2 regions of the Nocardia nepalensis genome follow, and region 2 is predicted to be linked to the other one. Evidence: predicted binding sites of a transcription regulator. Region 2 holds the regulator's gene; the other holds the start of a gene.

Region 1 (10,138 bases), on a different contig from region 2:
GCGGCGGCCATCTCCTCGGCCACCTCGGTGGCCAGGCGCGCGACCTGCGCGCGGATCTCCTCGGGATCGGTCAGATCGTGCGGGAAGGTCTCGGATTTGCTGCGTCCCACCGGAATTCGCGGTTCGGTCGTCACCTCGGTATCGCCCTTGCCATGACCGAGGACCCACAGATACGGCCCGGTGTTCGGGCCGAATTCGGCGGCGAGGCGATGCCGGTCGGCGGCCATCAGGTCGGCGACGGTTTCGATGCCGAGCTCGGCCATTCGGGCCGCGATCCGATTTCCGATGCCCCACAACGCATTTGTCGGGCGATGCGCCATCACCTCGACCCAGTTCGCGGCGGTGAGCCGGAACATACCCGCCGCCGCGCCATCGGTATCGGCAGGTGCGGCCGAGGACTTGCCCGCGGACTTGGCGAAACCGGTCGCGAGCTTGGCCGTCAGCTTATTGTCGCCGATGCCGATGGCACAGGTCAGATCCAATTCGGCGATGGCGCTACGGATTTCGCGCGCCAACTGCTCGGGATCATCGGTATCGGCGGCGAGGAAGGCCTCGTCCCAGCCCCACACCTCGACGCGGCCGGGGAAGGTCCGCAGCAGCGCCATGACGTCCTCGGACGCCTCCTCGTAGGTCGCCATATCCAGCGGCAGGAAAATAGCGTCGGGACATTTGCGCTTGGCCGAGCGCAGCGGCATTCCCGCACGCACCCCGAATGCCCTGGCCGGATAGGACGCGCAGGTCACCACCTTGCGCGGTTCGTCGGGATCGCCATTGCCGCCGACGATGACCGGCAGGCCGCGCAGCTCCGGATGGCGGCGGAACTCCACCGCCGCCTGGAACTGGTCGAGATCGACGTGCAGCAGCCACCTGGGCATATGTCCGTCTTACCGCACGGCTGTGACAGGCAGCGGAAATTCGCCACAAACGGCCGTTGTCGACCAGGGAACGAGCCGCGCGTACCGACGTACGATTTCGGTCAGGACGAGCAAGGGGAGCATTGCGCATGACCGACGCACCGGACAACCTGCCCGCGGTCAGGGTCGGCGATATCGATCGCGAGGTGGCGGCACGGCAGTTGCAGTTGGCCGTCGACGAGGGGCAGCTCGACCTGATGGAGCTGGATAAGCGGCTGGTCGCGGTCTATTCGGCGCAGACGTCGACCGAACTCGTCGCCGTCACGGCCGATCTGCCGGTAATCGCGGCGGCCCGTGAACCGATCGAACTGCGCACCGGAAGTGGCGCGCGGGTGAAAGACGGGGAGTGGATCGTCCCGGCCGAGATCACGGCCGAATGTAGTTCCGGCGGTATCAAAATCGACTTCACGCAGGCGCTGTGCCCGCATCGCGAGGTCGCGGTGCACGTATCCGTCGGTTCGGGCGCGGTTCAGCTGATCGTGCCGCGCGGCTGGCGGGTCGACCTCGATCGGGTGCAGACCAAGAGCGGCACCGTCAAGAACAAGGTGACCGAGAGCAGTCTGCCCGGGTCGACACTGATCCGAGTCGACGGCGAGATCGGCTCGGGCACGGTAGTGGCGAAGCATCCGCGCCCGCCCCGGCGATCGTTCCTGGCCTGGCTATTGCGCAGGCCCCGCCCCACTGCCTGACAGTTTCCGCTTCGACTGCCCGGGCAACGCCCAGACGATCGTTTCCGGCCTGGCTGCATCAGCCCCGCCCGACGGCCTGACAGCCACTTTCGACTGGCGGGCAGCGCCAAAGCAATCGCTCCCGACCTGGCTGCATCAGCCCGCCCGACGGTCTGACCGTTCCACCTCGACTGGCCGGGCAACGCCCAGACGATCGTTCCCGGCCCGGCTGCATCAGACCCGCCCGACTGCCCGGCAGTTCCACTTTCGACTGGCGGGCAGCGCCAAAGCGATCGCTCCCTGTCCGCCTGCACAGCGTCCAGGCGATCGCTCTCGGCCCGGCTGTACCATTCCCACCCGACTGCCCGACAGCTCCACTTCGACAGGCCGGACAGCGCCTAAGCGATCGCTCCCGACCTGGCTGTGTCGGCCCCACCCGACTGCCTGATTCCACTCGGCTGGCCGGGCAGGCCCAAGCGATCGTTCCCGGCCCGGCTGCATCGGCCCCATCCGACTGCCTGACAATTCCGTTTCGAACGGCCGGGCATTGCGTCGTCCGCGAAACAGAACTAAATTCTGGTTATGAAGATTCGAGATCGGTTGCTGCTGGCGGCCGAGCGGCAGTTCGCGGAGCGGGGGACGTTGGAGACAACGCTGACTCAGATCCGCGATGCGGCGGGGGCCAGCGTGGGCGCTCTCTACCACCACTTTCCGGATAAGGCGGAGCTGTATCGCGAGGTGTGGGCGCATGCGCTCGCCGATTATCAGGAGCACTTCTGGGTTGTCGTCGGCGAAAGTACCGGCGCGCGGGAAGGAGTCACCGCGGGTGTGCTCGAGCACCTGCGGTGGGTCACCGAAAATCAGTACCGCGCAAAGGTTCTCACCTCGGCGCGGCCGCCCGGCATCCGCGAAAGCGACAGCAATCGCGAATTTCTGCGCAATGTACTGCGGTGGTGGCGCACTCACGCCCGCTACGGCGCGGTGCGCGATCTCGATTTCGATCTCGTCTACGCCCTGTGGCTGGGCCCCGCCCAGGAGTACTCCCGACATTGGCTCGGCGGCGAAATCCGAACCGCCCCAATAGATGTCGCGCGCGAACTCGCCGATGCCGCCTGGCAGGCGCTGGGCACAACGGACAACTGAAACCTCGGAACGGAGCCGCTATGCCCACCATCGCCCTCGACCTGGACCTCGCGCGGCAAGTGCTCGCCGCACAGCCGTTCGCACAGCTGGTCGGCACCGAGATCGCCGCATTCGGCGACGGCGCCGCGACCCTGATCATCCCCATCCGCCCCGAACTCGGCCAGCAATTCGGCTTCGTACACGGCGGCGTGGTGTCCTACGCGGCCGATAACGCCCTCACCTTCGCGGCCGGTACGGTGCTCGGCGCAAATGTCCTCACCGGCGGTTTCACCATCACCTACCTGCGCCCGGCCGCGGGCACCCGACTGCGCGCCGAGGCCACCGTCACCGGATCGACCCGCCGCCAAGCCGTCGTCACCTGCGAAATCTATGCCGAGAGTGCGGATTCCGAACCGGTGCTGTGCGCGGTCGCACAGGGCAACGCGCGCTCTGTCGAGCGCGAACTCGGGGCCAACGGTAACTGAAGAACGCTCCGAGACATGGGGCTTGTTCCTGGCGTGGCTGGCCAACGACACCGAGGAATGGTTCACGATTCCTCGGTGTTCGCGAGCGAACGCGGCCGCGGGGGGCAGGGGGCCGCACTGGTATCCAGCGCCGATTCGGCATCGGAAGACCAGCCGGTGAGCGAGCGCAATGTCGTGGTCAGCGAGCTCGGGTACAGACCCTCGTCGGAACGCGCCGCCACATGTCCATCCGGACGCACCAGCAGCGCACCGCCCTCGGGCAGGCCGGTGCGGGCGCCCCATTCGGCGGCCAAACCGTGTACGGCGATATCGATTCCGGTCTCCCGCTGCGCGCGCGCCGCGGCATCACGCCAGGCCGCGGATGTTCCGACGATCAGAATCGCGTGGCCGGGCCCACAGAGATCCAAGGTCGAGGTGGTCTGCTCGGCATCGATCCACAAGTGCGGCAATCGCGTTCCGACCTGTCCTGTCAACCGATCGACATGCGGCTCAACCCATTCGACGCAATCCGCGGGTTTACGCGATACCGCGCTCGACGAGTACCGGAAGCACGACATGACCGCCCCGAAATCCAACCGCTTCGCCAAAATGTCCGCGTTTTCCGGGGTTTCGATGCCGTAGCGGGCCTCGAAGTCGGTACCCAGATTGGCCTGTTCGGCGGCGATGATCGCACGTGACCACCGTTCGGCCTGATAGGAGTCGAGCAGTGCGGGCCCGCCCGTACCCGACAGCACGGCGGCCAGTTTCCAGACCAGATTATGTGCGTCGGCGACACCGGTATTGCCGCCGAACCCACCCCACGGGGCGTGCCGGTGGGCGGCGTCACCGGTGAGGAAGATCCGGCCGCGCCGATATTCGTCCGCCACGAAACTACTGTCGTCCCAAGCACTTCGCGCCAGCACCTCGACCTCGATATCGGGCACCCCGATCGCGGCGCGGATCAGCTCGACACAGCGCTCGTCCGGATAGTCCGCAGCCGTCTCGCGCGTCGGATCGTATTCGAGGTGGAAGGACCATTCGTCGGTGTTGTTCTTGGACAAGACAAGTCCGCGAACCGTGTCATTGCTGATCGCGCACTGGCTGAACGTACGACCACCCAGCACGCCCGTGAGATCCGTGCGCACAAAGACATTGATGTAGTGGTGCGTCGGCGGCACCTCCCAGCCCGCGATGCCCAACGCCCGACGGATCGGACTCGCCGCACCATCGGCCGCGATGAGGTAGTCGGCCCGGATAACCGAGCTGCGGCCCGATTCGTCACGCAGGGTTGCCGTCACACCCGCATCATCGGCCTCGAAATCGACCAGCTCGACCCCGAATCGGAGATCACCACCGCGTTCGCGGGCCTGCTCCGCGAGCACCGGCTCGAGCAGCACCTGCGGCAGGAAGCAGAACTGCGATGGGCTGGGCTCGGCCGCCGCCATCGCCGCCCGCAGGTGGCTGACATCCAGCGGCCGCGCCGCGCTCAGGCTGGTACCCCGGCTCGCACCGCCGAAGCTGTCCGCCCGCAACGCGGTCGCGGCGGCCTGCCGGACCCGATCCTCGACGCCGACCTGGCGGAACAGTTCGGCGGTCCTGGGGTGCACGCCGCGGGCCTTGGGCAGGGGCGATGTCCGGGTCCGTTTCTCGACGAGAACGTAAGGGACATTGTGGTACTCGAGGAACAGCGCGGCCGACAGTCCGACCAGGCCGCCACCGACAACGAGAACGGGAATCCGCTGCGTAGAAGTCATGCCACGATCGTGTGCGCATGGGCTTGCACTGCCCTTGCGTCGCGATCACGGGAACCATGCATACGAAACGGGCCGTGCCCGCAGGCACGACCCGTTCGGCCGAAATATCAGGCGCTCGCCGCGAAGGCAGGGGCGTCCAGGGCCGGTTCGGCGACCGGTTCGATGGCGTAGGCCAGGATGTCGGCCACATCGGCGACGGGACGAACATCCAAGGCGGCCAGCACTTCCGCGGGCACCTCGTCCAGATCCGGCTCGTTGCGAGCCGGAATGAACACCGTCTTCAGACCCGCACGCTGAGCGGCCATCAGCTTCTGCTTCACGCCGCCGATCGGCAGCACCCGGCCGTTCAGCGTGACCTCACCGGTCATGCCGACATCCGCGCGCACCTGCCGACCCAGCGCCAGCGACACCAGCGCGGTGACCATGGTGACGCCCGCCGAAGGACCGTCCTTCGGCACCGCGCCCGCCGGGAAGTGGATGTGGATATTGCGATCCAGCACCGACGGTTCGATGCCGATCTCCGCCAGGTGCGAGCGCACGTAGGTGAGGGCGATCTGCGCCGACTCCTTCATGACGTCACCCAGCTGACCGGTCAGGGTGAGCGCGCGCTCGCCCTCGGCGGCATTGGCCTCGATGTAGAGGACATCGCCGCCCAGACCGGTGACGGCCAAACCCGTTGCCACACCTGGGACCGCGGTGCGTTCCACCGAGTCCGGGGTGAAGCGCGGACGACCCAGGTAGTCCTTGAGGTTGTCCAGATCGATGGTCAACGACTCCAGCGCGTCGTAGCCCAGGTCGGCGTCGTAACCCAGCGACACCACATTGTCGGCCGAACCGTTTCCGTCCTCGGACAGCCGAGTCGCGGCCTTACGCAACGCCTTCGCGATCAACCGCTCCATCTGCCGGACACCGGCTTCCCGGGTGTAGTTGGCCGCCACCTCGCGCAACGCCTCGTCGGTGATCGAAACCTCCTGCGCCGTCAGCGCATTGCGCTCCAGTTGCCGGGGCACCAGGAAGTCGCGGGCGATGGCCACCTTGTCGTCCTCGGTGTAGCCGTCGACGGTGATCATTTCCATCCGGTCCAGCAGCGGGCCCGGGATGGTGTCCATGACGTTCGCGGTCGCGATGAACAGCACATCGGACAGGTCCAGATCCAGATCCAGGTAGTGGTCCCGGAAGGTGTGGTTCTGCGCCGGATCCAGCACCTCGAGCAGCGCCGCGGCCGGATCGCCGCGGAAGTCCGAGCCGACCTTATCGATCTCGTCCAGCAGGACAACGGGATTCATCGATCCCGCCTCCTTCATGGCGCGCACGATCCGGCCGGGCAGTGCGCCGACGTAGGTGCGCCGGTGACCGCGGATCTCGGCCTCGTCGCGCACGCCGCCCAGCGCGACGCGAACGAACTTGCGGTCCATGGCCCGTGCCACGGATTCACCCAGCGAGGTCTTGCCGACACCGGGCGGACCGACCAGTGCGAGCACCGCGCCGGAGCCACGTCCGCCGACGACCTCGAGACCGCGCGCGGCCCGCCGCGAGCGCACCGCCAGGTACTCGACCATGCGGTCCTTGACCTCGTCCAGCCCGTGGTGATCGGCGTCGAGTACCGCGCGGGCGGCCGAAACATCGGTGCTGTCGGTGGTTTTCACCGTCCAGGGCAGTTCCAGCACGGTGTCGAGCCAGGTGCGGATCCAGCCGGATTCCGGGCTCTGATCGCTGGCCCGCTCCAGCCTGCCGACCTCGCGCAACGCCTCGGCGCGCACGTCATCGGGGAGATCGGCCTGTTCGACCCGGGTGCGGTAGTCGTCCGCGCCGTCGGGCTCGTCCTCGCCGAGTTCCTTGCGGATGGCGTTGAGCTGCTGACGCAGCAGGAATTCGCGCTGACTCTTCTCCATGCCCTCGCGGACATCTTCGCTGATCTTCTCGGTGACCTCGGCCTCGGCGATATGCGCCTTGGTCCACTCGATCAGCTTGGTCAAACGCTGTGCGGTATCGGGTGTTTCGAGCAGCTCACGCTTCTCGTCGGCGGTCAGGTACGGCGCGTAGCCCGCGGTATCGGCGATCGCCGACGGATCGGTCAGCTGATTGACCGCGTCGATGATCTGCCAGGCCTCGCGGCGCTGCAGCACCGAAACGACCAGCTTCTTGTATTCGGCGGCAAGCTCTTTGGTGCGCCCGTCGGCGGCGGGCGTCTCGACCGGTTCGGCCTCGACCCACAGCGCGGCGCCCGGACCGGTGACCCCGTGGCCGATCTTGGCGCGGCGTTCGGCCTTGAGCACGGCGGCGGGCGCGCCACCGCGCATCCGGCCGACCTGTTCGATGGTGGCGACGACGCCGTAGGAGGCGTAGCCCTCGGTCAATCGGGGCGCGAGCAGCACCGCGTCGGTATTCGCGGCCCGCGCGGCGTCGATGGCGGCCTGCGCCGATTCGTCCAGTTCGATGGGCACGACCATGCCCGGCAGCACGATCGGATCGGTCAGGAACAGCACCGGCAGGTTCTGTGGTGTAGTCACGTGTTCGACCCTTCCAAAAGTTGAGCGATGCCCAGTCAACCCCGCGGCGATCACGTTTGTTCCAGAACCTTCCCCGCGTTCGCTCACGGCGAATCACGTTGTCGCAGATAGTTCTCTGACCTGGCACGATGCCGGGCTTTCGGTAATCCGATGTGCGCTGCGGCACAGTCCGACGCAGGACTTCGCGCGCCGCGGACGCGGTCCAAGACCTCGGCGCTCAGCCCCAGGTCCGCATTGACACTCCGTCGGAGCCAATGAGAATGTTGGCACCTAGATATCTCAGGTCCGGGATATCGCACCACTTGGGCGGCAGTAGGGGGATCACCCGATGACAACACTCGGAGCGGGAGTGTTCATCAATTGGGAAGAGCTGACCGGCCTGTCCAAGTTCACCGTCGATCTGATCACCTTCCCTATCTTCAGCGCCCTCGCCGGATGGCTCACCAACTGGACCGGTGTGCTGATGCTGTTCTGGCCCGTCATATTTCGCGGAATCCGAATTCCGGGCCTGCAGGTGTTGTATCCATATTTTCCGCGCCGAGTCCAGGTGCTGCCGACATTCTCCGGCGACGGCCGCCGGTTCGGATTCCAGGGCTTCATTCCGGCGCGTGCGGAGAAGATGGCCAGCATTTGCGTCGACAAGGCGCTCATGCGCATCGGCAGTCCGCGCGATTTCATCCACGAACTGGATCTGGAGAGTATTGCCGATTACATCGCGATACTCGCGAGCAAGCAGGTGCAGCCGCTGGTCGACGAGGTGATGTATCGGGAGAATCCGGATCTGTGGCGCGGCGTGCCGAAAGCCATGAAACAGATCATCTATCAGCGGGTGGATCGGGAATTACCAGCGTTGACCACGCGGGCCTTCGAATCACTCGGCGACAATGTCGACCAGCTGATCGATATCAAGAGCTTCGTCATCCGGTATCTGCGGGAAAACCCGTACATCCTGAAGGATCTGACCACCACCATCGCCGCCCCGGAATTGCGCTTCATGGTGCGGATCGGCCTGCTCGGCGCACCGTTCGGCCTACTGCTCGCGCTGTATATGCATGTGCACCACACCATTCCGGTGTTCGGCTGGGTGCCGGGCTGGGTGATCGTGCTGCTGGCCTCCGCGGCGATCGGCGTGATCGTCAATGTCATCGCCGTCAAAATGGTCTTCGAACCGGGCGATCCGCAGCCGCGCTACAAATATCTGTGGAAACAGGCGCTGCTGGCCAAGCGGCAGCCGCAGGCGGCCACCGACCTCGCGCATATCCTCGCCTACCAGGTGCTCACGCTGCCGAACCTGTCCAGGGAACTGCTCGACGGCCCCAATGGCGATAAGACCCGGCAGTTGATCGAACGGCTGGTCTCCGATGAGATCCATCGCCAACTCGGCCCGACCACCGCGATCGTGCGCGTCGCCTTCGGCCGCCGCCAATTCGACAATCTCAAGGTCGGCGCGGCGGGCGCGGCGGTCGGGCTGGCCCCGAGCCTGGTCGAGGACGAGGCGTTCACCCTCGAACAGGCCAAGAAGATCGACGAGTTCGCGGCGCGCAAACTCCAGGACCTCACCCCGGGGGAGTTCATGGAGATGTTCTACGCCTCGGTCGAACAGGATGCCTGGCTGCTGTACCTGCACGGTGCGCTGCTCGGCCTAGTGGTCGGCGCGGCCCACCTGACGATTTTCGGCTGGTAACCGGCACAATTCCGGTCCGCTGAGCCTTTCGAGCAACCTGCAAGCAGTCGCTAGCGGTGAGCCCATCCCAAATACAAGCACGCATGCTTGCATTTTTTTCGTCCCGCTGCGATCCTGAATCGCGACGGCGCACGTAGGGGTGCGCCTCGACGACAGGGATCTGATGGCCGATCTGGACGCGCTCCTGCGCGATTTCGCCGACGAATGCGCGGAGCTGGAACGAATCGTCACGCTGCCACCGGCGGACTGGTCGAAGCCGACGCCAGCGCCGGGGTGGAGCATCGCCCACCAGATCGGGCATCTGGCCTGGACCGACGAGGTCGCCACCATGGCCGCCGCCGATGCGGACGGCTTCGCGAAACTACTCGAGCAAGCCGCCCCGAAGGCATTCACCTTTGTCGACGAGGCCGCCGAGGAAGCTGCCACCACGCCGTCCGCCGAACTGCTCGACCGTTGGCGCAGAGGCCGCGACGCTCTGATCGAGGCCCTGCGCGCGGTTCCGCACGGCACCAAGCTGCCGTGGTTCGGACCGCCGATGAGCGCGGCGTCCATGGTCAGCGCCCGCATCATGGAGACCTTCGCGCACGGCCAGGACATCGTCGACGCGCTCGGGCTGACCAGAACGCCGACCGCGCGGCTGCGCACGGTCGCGCATATCGGCGTGCGGACCAGGAACTTCGCCTACAGCGTGCGCGGCAAGACCGCACCGGCCGAGGAATTCCGGGTCGAACTCACCGCACCGGACGACGGTGTCTGGGCGTGGGGCCCCGAAGACGCCGCCCAACGCGTGACCGGCCAAGCCCTGGATTTCTGTCTGCTGGTGACGCAGCGCCGCCACCGCGATGACCTCGCGCTCGAAGCCGTGGGTGCGGACGCCGCCGAATGGCTCACCATCGCACAGGCTTTCGCGGGACCGACGGGAGCGGGACGAGCAGCGGGCCAGTTCGACTGACCCGCCGAACCCCGACCGCCCGGTCCGACGAAGGAATCGGAGCGGGCGAGCGCCACCTTGGGTGCGCCGT
Region 2 (10,138 bases):
CGGCATCGCCCCGCTGCGCGCGCAACTGATCGAGATGGGGCAGCGCGGTATCAACCCGCGCGTGCACTTCTTCATCGGCGGGCGCTACCCCTGCGATCTGTACGACGTCGAGAACATGTGGCAGCTCTCGCAGAGCAATCCGTGGCTGACCGTGGTCCCGGTCTGCGAACAGAAGACCAACCCGTGGTGGTATCCGCATCCGCCGCAGGACGAACCGTATGGCATGCACCGCCGCCTGATCGGAAATCTGGGTGCGGTGGTCGCGAGCTTCGGCTCCTGGGCCGACCGGCAGATCCAGATCGCCGGGTCGGCCCGCATGATCGCCGACACCCGCCGCGCCCTCATGGCGGTGGGCACCCCCGAGTCGGTAATCAGCTCAGATCCCGTGTGAGAGAAGTAATGACAATAGATCCGAGTCCGCTCGGCAATGGTTCCGCGCCCGAGTGGAAGGCGACCGTGGTCGGTCACCATCGGCTGCGCCACGATATCGCCGTGATCCGCTTGATCGGCGAGTACGTCCCGTTCCTCGCGGGGCAATCCGTCGAGGTCCGGGTGCCGCAGCATCCTGGCATGCGGCGCCGGTTCTCCCCCGCGCTGCCGCCGTCGCTGGACGGCAAGCTGGAGTTCCACGTGCGCACGGTGCCCGGCGGCTGGTGCAGCGGCAGCATCGTGGCCGACACCAAACCCGGCGACGAATGGCAAATCGGCTCTCCGCTCGGCACTTTCGACGTCGACCCGGTCGGCGACGAGGTGGTGATGATCGCGGGCGGCACCGGCCTGGCCCCGATGCGCGCCCAGATCCTCGAGCTGGCCAGGCACGAGGATCCGCCGCCGACCTATCTGTTCTTCGGCGGCCGCTCCCCGCGCGACCTGTACGCCGACGACATGCTCTTCCTGCTGGCGAACGAATTGCCATGGCTCACGGTGATTCCCGTGGTCGAGAGCCCGGAGGACCCCGGCTGGGCCGACGAATGGTACGAGCATTCGCGCGTGGATATCGGATTCCCACTGGATGACATGCTTTTCGGCACGCTCGCGGAAGTGGTCGGTTCACACGGCGCGTTCGACAACCATCAGGTGCTGGTCTGCGGCTCACCCAATATGGTCCGCGTGACCTTGGATCGGCTCGTAGAAACCGGAACACCAGCTGCGCGAATCCAATTCGAGGGAATGTAACTCGCAGACCCGACCCCACGGAGCGAGTCTTACGAGCGAGGAGTTCGCGGCCCGTCTCGCGAACACGCCGCGCCGAAGGCGCGGCCAAAGACTCAGAACAGCGGGTCGTGGCGGATGTTCTTGGTCTGAGTGCCGGCGGCCATCAGGCGGAACTTGGTGGTCTGCACCATCGATGGCGATCCGACGATCTGCACATCCCGGTCGGACCAGGAGCCGTAACTCGCCACGACCTTGCCGATCTGGCCGGTCATCCTGGCCTCCAAACCGGGCCAGTGGTATTCGGATTCGCCGGAATCCAGGTACCACCAAGGGTTTTCATCGCTCTCGGTGACCGGGGTGATGGTGAGCCATTTATTGGCGGTGGCCAGTTGGCTCAGGATCTCCAGATCGTAGAGATCACAGGGATGGTGACCGCCGACGAACAGATGCACCCGCGGATTGACGCGTCGCTGTGCCATCGCCATGAGCTGGGCGCGCAGGGGTGCGATGCCGGTGCCGCAGCCGACCATCAGCATTTTGCGTTTCACATTGCGCGGCACCCCGAGTCCGCCGAGCGGTGATCCGAGAAACCACTGGTCACCGACGGCTGTGTGGCCCACGATGGCCGGACTGACCCAGCCGCCGAGCACCCCGCGGATGTGGAATTCGATCTCACCGTTCGCATTCGCGGGCACCGCCGGGGACAGATAGCGCCACATGCGCGGCCGGGACGGGATCTGCACGCTGATGTACTGGCCCGCGGCGTACTGCATCGGCTGGTCCAATTGCAGCCGCACGACGGCGAGGTTGCGGAGTACGTCGCGGCGCTCGACGACGGTCCCGGTCCATACCGGTGGCGTCGATTCCTGTTCGGCGGCGCCGATCATGGTGTCGCTGATGATCTTCAGGCCCTCGTCCCAGGCCCGGTCGACCTCGTCGGTCCACATCTCGGTGCCCGCGAAGATCCGCATCGCGGTCTTCAACGAGGTGGCCACGGCGGTGTAGTGCGCGGGTTGCACACCGTATTTGCGGTGGTCGCGCCCGAGTTGGGCAAGGAATGGCAGCAATTTGTTCGGCTCCTCGAGCCGATCCAGCGCGTAGGAGATGGCCTTGACCAATCGGTCACGCTGCGAATCCATCGCTGCCGGAAAAAAGTCCCGCGCGGCGGGGTAGTCGGTGAAAAGGATTGCGTAGAACGAACTGGCCAGCTTGGCCGGCCCCCCTTCCTCCGCAGCAACCGCCTTGAACGTCGTTCTGATCAAAGCGACAGTCCGCGAATCCATTTGTGTCACAACCCCTTTTTCCACTCGAGCACAAACTGTGGCCGACAAGTGAGGTGCTGCGGGACACTCGACAGCAGCCAATGCGAACGAGTGTAGGCGAGGTTTGCCAGCTACGGAATCACTCGAACAAACATCAAGCGTGTAATTCCGTCGAAACGAGGATTCGCACCGCGAAAGCCCTTGAAAACAAACCGAAAGAACGAACACGGCGGTGAAATCCGTCGCACACTCACCGATTTCGCGTGGCCCGTTTTGCAAGATTCATCCCGGTCGGGCCCCGAGAGCGATCCCATGGCAACCGGCGCGCCACAACCGATTACCCGGCTTCGGCAAACGCGGCGCACCCGCCGCGCTGGCGAGCGACGGAATCACGAGGCCGATCCGGCGCATAGTTTGCTGAATCGGCCTCCGCAGCAAACTTTGCAGCTCGGCACATCATCGGCAACCCCACAGACCGCGGGCCGCCGACTCCGGGCCGCCGAAACACTTACCGGGTATCGAAATCCGGAGTCGGGAGTTTGCTCGAGTACTGCCAGCCGTAATTCGCCGCGGCACCCAGGACAACGCTGCGGCATAACGCATTCGCCTATCGGCGAAACGACAAAGGCTCCGAGCTCGGTTGCGAACCGAATCCCGGAGCCTTTGCCTTTGCCGTAGCGCTTATCAGCGCCGATTGCGCGGCTTCCACACCACCAGTGCGGTACTGCGTTGCGGCGGTGCGAGATCGGGGCGATACCCCGCGCGCATCCGATCCAGCTCGGCCGACATTTCCGCGACCCGCTGTTGCAGTGCCTCGACCTGGTTGGTGAGTTCGATGATGCGCTTGATGCCCGCCAGGTTGACGCCCTCGTCCTGGGACAGCCGCTGCACCTCGCGCAGCAGCTCGACGTCCCGTGCCGAATAACGCCGACCGCCACCCGAAGTCCGTTGCGGCGTAACCAGTCCCAAGCGGTCATACGTGCGCAGCGTCTGCGCGTGCATACCCGCCAGCTGGGCCGCGACCGAGATCATGAAGAACTCGGCCCGCGCGGACCCACCGGATGCCTGCTTCGGATTATCGGACATCACGCACCTGCCCATCCCGCACGTGGATCGAACCCGCTGGCCTTCTCCGCCTCCGCATAGCGCTTGAGCGCGTCGGTGGCATTGTCGTCCAGCTTCTGCGGCACGGCCACCTTGACGGTGACGAGCAGATCGCCCGCCCCGCCGCCGGGACCGCGCTTGGGCACGCCGCGGCCGCGCACCCGCAGGATACGGCCATCCGCGGTGCCCGGGGGCACCTTGACACCGACGCGCCCTTCCAGCGTGGGCACGGAAACCGTTGTGCCCAGCACCAATTCACTGTAACTGACCGGCAGCACCAGGGTCAGGTCGTCGCCGTTGCGGCCGAAGACCTTGTCCTGGCTGACGTGCACGGTCACATAGAGGTCACCCGAGGGGGCGCCACGCAGTCCGGCCTCGCCCTGTCCGGCGAGCCGGATCTTCTGTCCGTCACTCACACCCGGGGGAATCCGCACGGTAATGGTGCGGGTCCGATTCTGGATGCCGCTGCCGTGGCAGTCGACGCACGGGTCGTCGATGATCGAACCGCTGCCACGGCATTCGTCGCACGGCTCGCTGAAGCCGAACGCGCCCTGGTTGCGGCTGATCACGCCGTTTCCGTTGCAGACGGGGCAGACTCGCGGACTGGTCCCCGGCTTGGCGCCGCTGCCGTGACAGGTCGTACACGGCGACGGACTGGTCATCCGCAGCGGAACGGTGACGCCCTGTGCGGCCTCGCGGAAGCCGAGGGTCGTCTCGGTTTCCACATCCGCGCCGCGGCGCGGGCGGCTCGCGGTGCGCGTGCCGCCCCGGTTGAACAGCCCACCAAGCAGGTCACCGAGGCCACCGTCGCCCGCACTCGCCTGGCCGAAGATGTCCCCGATATTGAAGTCCTGCGAGAAGCCGCCGCCCGCACCGGGATTGAAGCCGCCGCGCCCGTATCCGCCACCGGCGAACAGCTTGCGGGTCTCGTCGTATTCCTTGCGCTTGGCCGGATCCGACAGCACGGCATGCGCCTCGCTGACGGTCTTGAACCGCTCCTCGGCCTTGGTATCGCCGGGGTTGGCATCCGGATGCAGGTCACGTGCGAGCTTGCGATACGCCTTTTTGATCTCGTCCTGCGAAGCGCCGGAGGAGACACCCAACTCCTTGTAGAAGTCCTTTTCGATCCACTCCCGTTGACTCATTGGGCATCTCCTCCTCTCGGGTTCTTATTGGTTGTTCGCATTGGCATCGTCGGATGCCTCTTCTTCGACCAGATCGGCCACGCCATCGGTTACCCCGACCAGTGCGTGCCGAAGCACGCGATCGCCGAACCGATAGCCCTTGCGCATAACCACGCCGATCACCGGATCGTGTCCGGACCCATCGTGCTGCACGGCCTCGTGCAGGGTCGGATCGAAAGGCTCACCCTCCGTGCCGAATTCCTGCAGCCCCTGCTTGAGCAGCGCATCGGCGAGCTTGTCCGCGACCGACTTGAGCGGTCCGGATTCGAGGTCGCCGTGCGCACGCGCACGATCGAGGTCGTCGAGTACGCCGAGCAATTCGGAGACAACGGCCGCCTTGGCCGCGTCGATGGTGGCCTGGCGGTCCCGCTCGACCCGACGCCGGTAGTTGGCGTATTCGGCGGTCAGCCGCTGCAAGTCGGCGGTGCGCTCGGCCAGTTCCTTGGTGATCGCGTCGGCCAGGACCTCGGCGCCCGCATCCGTACCGATGACGGGTTCGGTGCCGTTCCCGGCCTCCGGGCCGGGCCCGGCGGCGGGCTGTTCCGCCGCCGGTTCCCGGATTTCACCTGTCTCCGGATCAATCTTGCGATTGTCGACGAAGGTGATCGGCTCCTGTTCGGAGTTTCCCTGGGTCACTTCTTCTCCGTGTCGACCGGCTCGTCCACAACTTCGGCGTCCACGACCTGGTCATCGCTCGCGGCGCTCGTCGCGCCGTTGCCGGACGCGGCCTGCTCGGCGGCCGATGCCTCGTAGATCGCCTGACCCAGCGCCTGCGATTCGGTCGCGAGCTTCTCCACCGCGGACTTCACGGCCGCGATATCGGTGCCCTTGAGCGCCTCGTTCGCCTCGGCGATGGCCGCCTCGACCTTGGTCTTGACGTCCGCGGGGACCTTGTCCTCGTTCTCCTTGATGAACTTCTCGGTCTGGTGCACCAGCGACTCGGCCTGGTTGCGGGTCTCGGCCTCCTCGCGGCGGGCCTTGTCCTCGGCGGCGTGCGCCTCGGCGTCCTTGACCATCCGGTCGATCTCCTCCTTGGACAGGCCGGAGCCGTCCTGGATCTTGATCGTGTTCTCCTTGCCGGTGCCCTTGTCCTTCGCGGTCACGTGCACGATGCCGTTGGCGTCGATATCGAAGGTGACCTCGATCTGCGGCACGCCACGCGGGGCCGGCGGGATGCCGGTCAGCTCGAAGGAGCCGAGCAGCTTGTTGTGCGAGGCGATCTCGCGCTCACCCTGGAAGACCTGGATCTGCACCGACGGCTGGTTGTCGTCGGCGGTGGTGAAGGTCTCCGAGCGCTTGGTCGGGATGGTGGTGTTGCGCTCGATGAGCTTGGTCATCACGCCGCCCTTGGTCTCGATGCCCAGCGACAGCGGGGTGACATCGAGCAGCAGGACGTCCTTGACCTCACCCTTGAGCACACCGGCCTGCAGGGCGGCGCCGACGGCGACGACCTCGTCCGGGTTCACGCCCTTGTTGGGCTCCTTGCCGCCGGTCAGCTCGCGGACCAGGTCCGAGACGGCGGGCATACGGGTCGAACCACCGACGAGCACGACATGGTCGATATCGGCCACGTTGATGCCCGCGTCCTTGATCACGGACTGGAACGGCGCACGGGTGCGGTCGAGCAGGTCCGAGGTGATCTTCTGGAATTCGGCGCGGGTCAGCTGCTCGTCGAGGAACAGCGGGTTCTTGTCCGCGTCGACGGTGATGTAGGGCAGGTTGATCGAGGTGCTCTGGCTGGAGCTCAGCTCGATCTTGGCCTTCTCAGCCGCCTCACGCAGGCGCTGCATGGCCATCTTGTCCTTGGTCAGGTCGATGCCCGCGCTGGCCTTGAACTTGTCGACCAGCCAGGTCACGACGCGCTCGTCCCAGTCGTCACCACCGAGGTGGTTGTCGCCGGAGGTGGCGCGGACCTCGACGACGCCCTCGCCGATTTCCAGCAGCGAGACGTCGAAGGTGCCGCCACCGAGGTCGAAGACCAGGATGGTCTGTTCCTTATCGCCCTTGTCCAGGCCGTACGCGAGCGCGGCCGCGGTGGGCTCGTTGACGATGCGCAGCACGTTCAGACCGGCGATCTGACCGGCTTCCTTGGTGGCCTGACGCTGCGAGTCCTCGAAGTACGCGGGCACGGTGATGACCGCGTCGGTGATCTCTTCGCCCAGGTAGGCCTCGGCGTCGCGCTTCAGCTTCATCAGCACGCGCGCGCTGATCTCCTGTGCGGTGTACTTCTTGTCGTCGATGTCCACCGACCAGTCGGTGCCGATGTGCCGCTTGACCGAGCGGATGGTGCGGTCGACGTTGGTGACCGCCTGGTTCTTGGCGGGCTGGCCGACCAGAACCTCTCCGTTCTTGGCGAACGCGACGATCGAGGGGGTAGTGCGCGATCCTTCAGAGTTCGCGACGACGACCGGCTCGCCGCCTTCGAGAACGGCGACGACCGAGTTCGTGGTCCCGAGGTCGATTCCGACCGCACGAGCCATGGTGGTTCCTCCTAGTTGACGTAACTACTTGTGTCGGTGCTGGGGCGATCTGCCCGCCCTGCGACATCCGTATGGCTGCCGCGGGACCTCGGCCCCAAGCACCTCACGGAGCACGGTCCCAGCAACGCTGAGCGTGGTCGGCTCAATCCTGCACCCATTCGACACCGGGCGTCAACTGAAACTTGAGCCGCTCGCACTCAACCTTGTCCGAACAGCTCAACCAGTGGCCCGCGCGCTCTATTCCCGAACCAGGAAGAAAAGGGCCGCCCGCCACTGTGCTCAGGGCAGAGAGCAACGATGATCACTTGTGATCGACGGTCGCTCGATCCGCCGGGTGGAGGTTGCCGGGATCCGGTGGGTCCGCGAGGATGGCGGCGGCGGAGCCATCGACCCCCGTCGATCCGCCGAGAGGAGTGGATGTGTCGACGAAGACGCGGTCATGGTGGGGCTGGGGCAATGTCGAGGATGCGGTCGTCGGCGCGGAGCGGGCGGCTTTGACGGCCCGGGTCTCGGCGATTCTGCCGGGGGCGGATCTCACGCCACACGAACCGCCGTCGGTCGAATCGCTCGGGCTGCCCGAACCGCGGGTGACCACACCCGATTCGCTGGCCGAGCTGGTGTCATCGGATCCGTCCGATCGGGCGGCACACGCGCACGGTCAGGCTTTTCGCGATGTGGTGCGCAATCTGCTCGGCGACGTGCGCAATGCGCCGGATCTCGTCGTTCGGCCGCGCACGGAAAGCGATATCGTCGACGTGCTCGACTGGGCGGCCGGGGCGAATGTCGCGGTAATCCCGTTCGGCGGTGGAACTTCCGTGGTCGGCGGGGTCGAGCCGAGGTTGCCTCGATCGACGGGATCCGGTGCCGGAACAGGCGAATTCGCGGGCGCGATCAGTCTGGACCTCGGTCGTCTCGATCGCGTGCTCGAGATCGATCGCACCAGCCGGGCCGCGCGAATTCAGGCCGGAGTCCTCGGTCCGGCACTGGAGGATCAACTGCGCGGCGCGAACCTGACGCTGCGGCATTTTCCGCAGTCATTCGAATTCTCGACGCTCGGCGGCTGGCTGGCCACCAGGGCCGGCGGACATTTCGCGACCCTTTATACCCATATCGATGACCTGGTCGAATCGATGCGGGTGGTGACCCCAACGGGCACAAGCGAATCGAGGCGACTACCCGGATCGGGGGCGGGGCCGTCGCCGGACCGGATGTTCCTCGGGTCCGAGGGGACACTCGGCATCATCACCGAGGCGTGGATGCGCTTGCAGGACCGGCCGCGTTGGCGCGCAACGGCTTCCGTGCACTTCGCCGACTACCCGCAGGCGGTGGCCGCGACCAGGGCCATCGCGCAGTCCGGCCTGTACCCGACCAATTGCCGACTGCTCGATCCGGCCGAGGCATTTCTCAATGCCGGCGCCGCGACGAGCGGCGGCGTGCTGGTGCTCGGATTCGAATCCGCCGACCACCCCACCCGCACCTGGATGCAACGCGCGCTGGAGTTGGCCGCCGACCACGGCGGCACACTTCCCGAGCCCGCGCGCTACACCGAATCGAGCGAGCACCAGGCGGGTTCGGGCGCGGCCGACACCTGGCGGTCGGCATTCCTGCGGATGCCGTATCAACGCGACGCCCTCGCGGCCCGATCGATGATCACCGAAACCTTCGAAACCGCCTGCACCTGGGATAAATTCGACAATCTGAAGGCCGCGGTGACCGACGCCGCGAACGCGGCCATCCGGTCCGTCGGCGCCACCGGCGTGGTGACCTGCCGCTTCACCCACGTCTATCCGGACGGTCCGGCACCGTATTTCGGAATCTACGCCGCCGGTCGCTGGGGTAGCACGCTCGCGCAGTGGGATGACATCAAAGCCGCTGTCTCCGAGGCACTCTCGGCCGCGGGCGGGACGATTACGCACCATCACGCGGTCGGCCGGGACCACCGCCCCTGGTACGACCGCCAGCGCCCCGACCCGTTCGCGAATGCATTGTGGGCGGCCAAATCCGCGCTGGATCCGGCCGGAATCCTCAATCCCGGTGTGCTGATCTCCAGGCCATAGCTCAGCACTTATCCGACCGGGTCAGGCCGGGATGAATACCCGGGATCAGCCCATTTTCCATCGCGATGCGCTGTAGCAGCTCGACCAGCGTGGCGCGTTCCTGCGGATCGAGCGACGCCGTCACATCCGCATCCAATCCGGCCACGATCCCCTCAGCTTGCGCGAGCAGTTCGTGCGCGGCGGGGAGCAGATACACCGCGTGCGCCCGGCGGTCGGTCGGATGTTTGCGGCGCTCGACGAGTCCACGCTTCTCCAGTTCGTCGACGAGTCCGACCATCACATTGCGATGAATCCGCTGCGCCTCGCAGAGCTGCTGCTGCGATTGGCCGTCGTTCGCGAGCAACATCCGCAGCGTGCCGTAGTGGCGCGGGCCGATGCCGAGCGGCGCGAGCAGGTCGGTGAACCGAAAGCCGACATGAAACCCCAGCTGCCCGAACAGGAAGGCGGGGTGCTCGGACAGCGGCACGAAGTTCGGTTCGTCGGTCACCAACTCAGCATACCCCGATCAACGCACTTTTAATGATTGCACACTTGATTGATAATCACTTCATGTGCATAGTTTGAGAAGTCGCCAACAATCCCACCGACCGAAGAGAGCTGCTGTGGATACCGACATCTCCCCTGACGCAACCGCCCCACCAGATCTCGACCCGCGCCGCTGGATCGCCTTCGCGGTCGTACTGGCCGCCGGATTCATGGATCTGCTCGATGTCACCATCGTCAATGTCGCCGTGCCGAGCATCCAGACCGATCTGGACGCCCAGTATTCGCAGGTCGAATGGATCATCGCGGCCTATGTGCTGGCCTTCGCCGCAGTGCTCATCACCGGCGGCCGACTCGGTGACATCTATGGCCGCAAGCGGATCTTCCTGATCGGCATAACCGGCTTCACGCTG

Evidence for each region. Region 2 encodes HspR, which represses chaperone genes until heat shock. Its sites were predicted from a motif close to ANNTGAGTNNNNNNNACTCANNT; they were not measured.
Region 1: the regulator HspR is predicted to act here: its motif matches at 7,451-7,473, upstream of lon (endopeptidase La).

What each region holds. Positions count from the first base shown of each region.
Region 1 covers NZ_JBKBET010000003.1:534,908-545,045, reverse strand. Annotated here, with positions in the region: gene ACHQ4I_RS03020 (DNA polymerase IV) at 1-875, opposite strand, end outside; gene ACHQ4I_RS03015 (DUF1707 SHOCT-like domain-containing protein) at 1,004-1,603, shown strand; gene ACHQ4I_RS03010 (TetR/AcrR family transcriptional regulator) at 2,165-2,725, shown strand; gene ACHQ4I_RS03005 (PaaI family thioesterase) at 2,746-3,189, shown strand; gene ACHQ4I_RS03000 (FAD-dependent monooxygenase) at 3,252-4,922, opposite strand; gene lon (endopeptidase La) at 5,030-7,372, opposite strand; gene ACHQ4I_RS02990 (DUF445 domain-containing protein) at 7,761-9,116, shown strand; gene ACHQ4I_RS02985 (TIGR03084 family metal-binding protein) at 9,280-10,068, shown strand.
Region 2 covers NZ_JBKBET010000005.1:349,469-359,606, forward strand. Annotated here, with positions in the region: gene ACHQ4I_RS05970 (FAD-binding oxidoreductase) at 1-391, shown strand, start outside; gene ACHQ4I_RS05975 (FAD-binding oxidoreductase) at 400-1,176, shown strand; gene ACHQ4I_RS05980 (globin domain-containing protein) at 1,269-2,438, opposite strand; gene ACHQ4I_RS05985 (heat shock protein transcriptional repressor HspR) at 3,102-3,503, opposite strand; gene dnaJ (molecular chaperone DnaJ) at 3,503-4,666, opposite strand; gene grpE (nucleotide exchange factor GrpE) at 4,691-5,341, opposite strand; gene dnaK (molecular chaperone DnaK) at 5,338-7,185, opposite strand; gene ACHQ4I_RS06005 (FAD-binding oxidoreductase) at 7,554-9,242, shown strand; gene ACHQ4I_RS06010 (MarR family winged helix-turn-helix transcriptional regulator) at 9,244-9,729, opposite strand; gene ACHQ4I_RS06015 (MFS transporter) at 9,845-10,138, shown strand, end outside.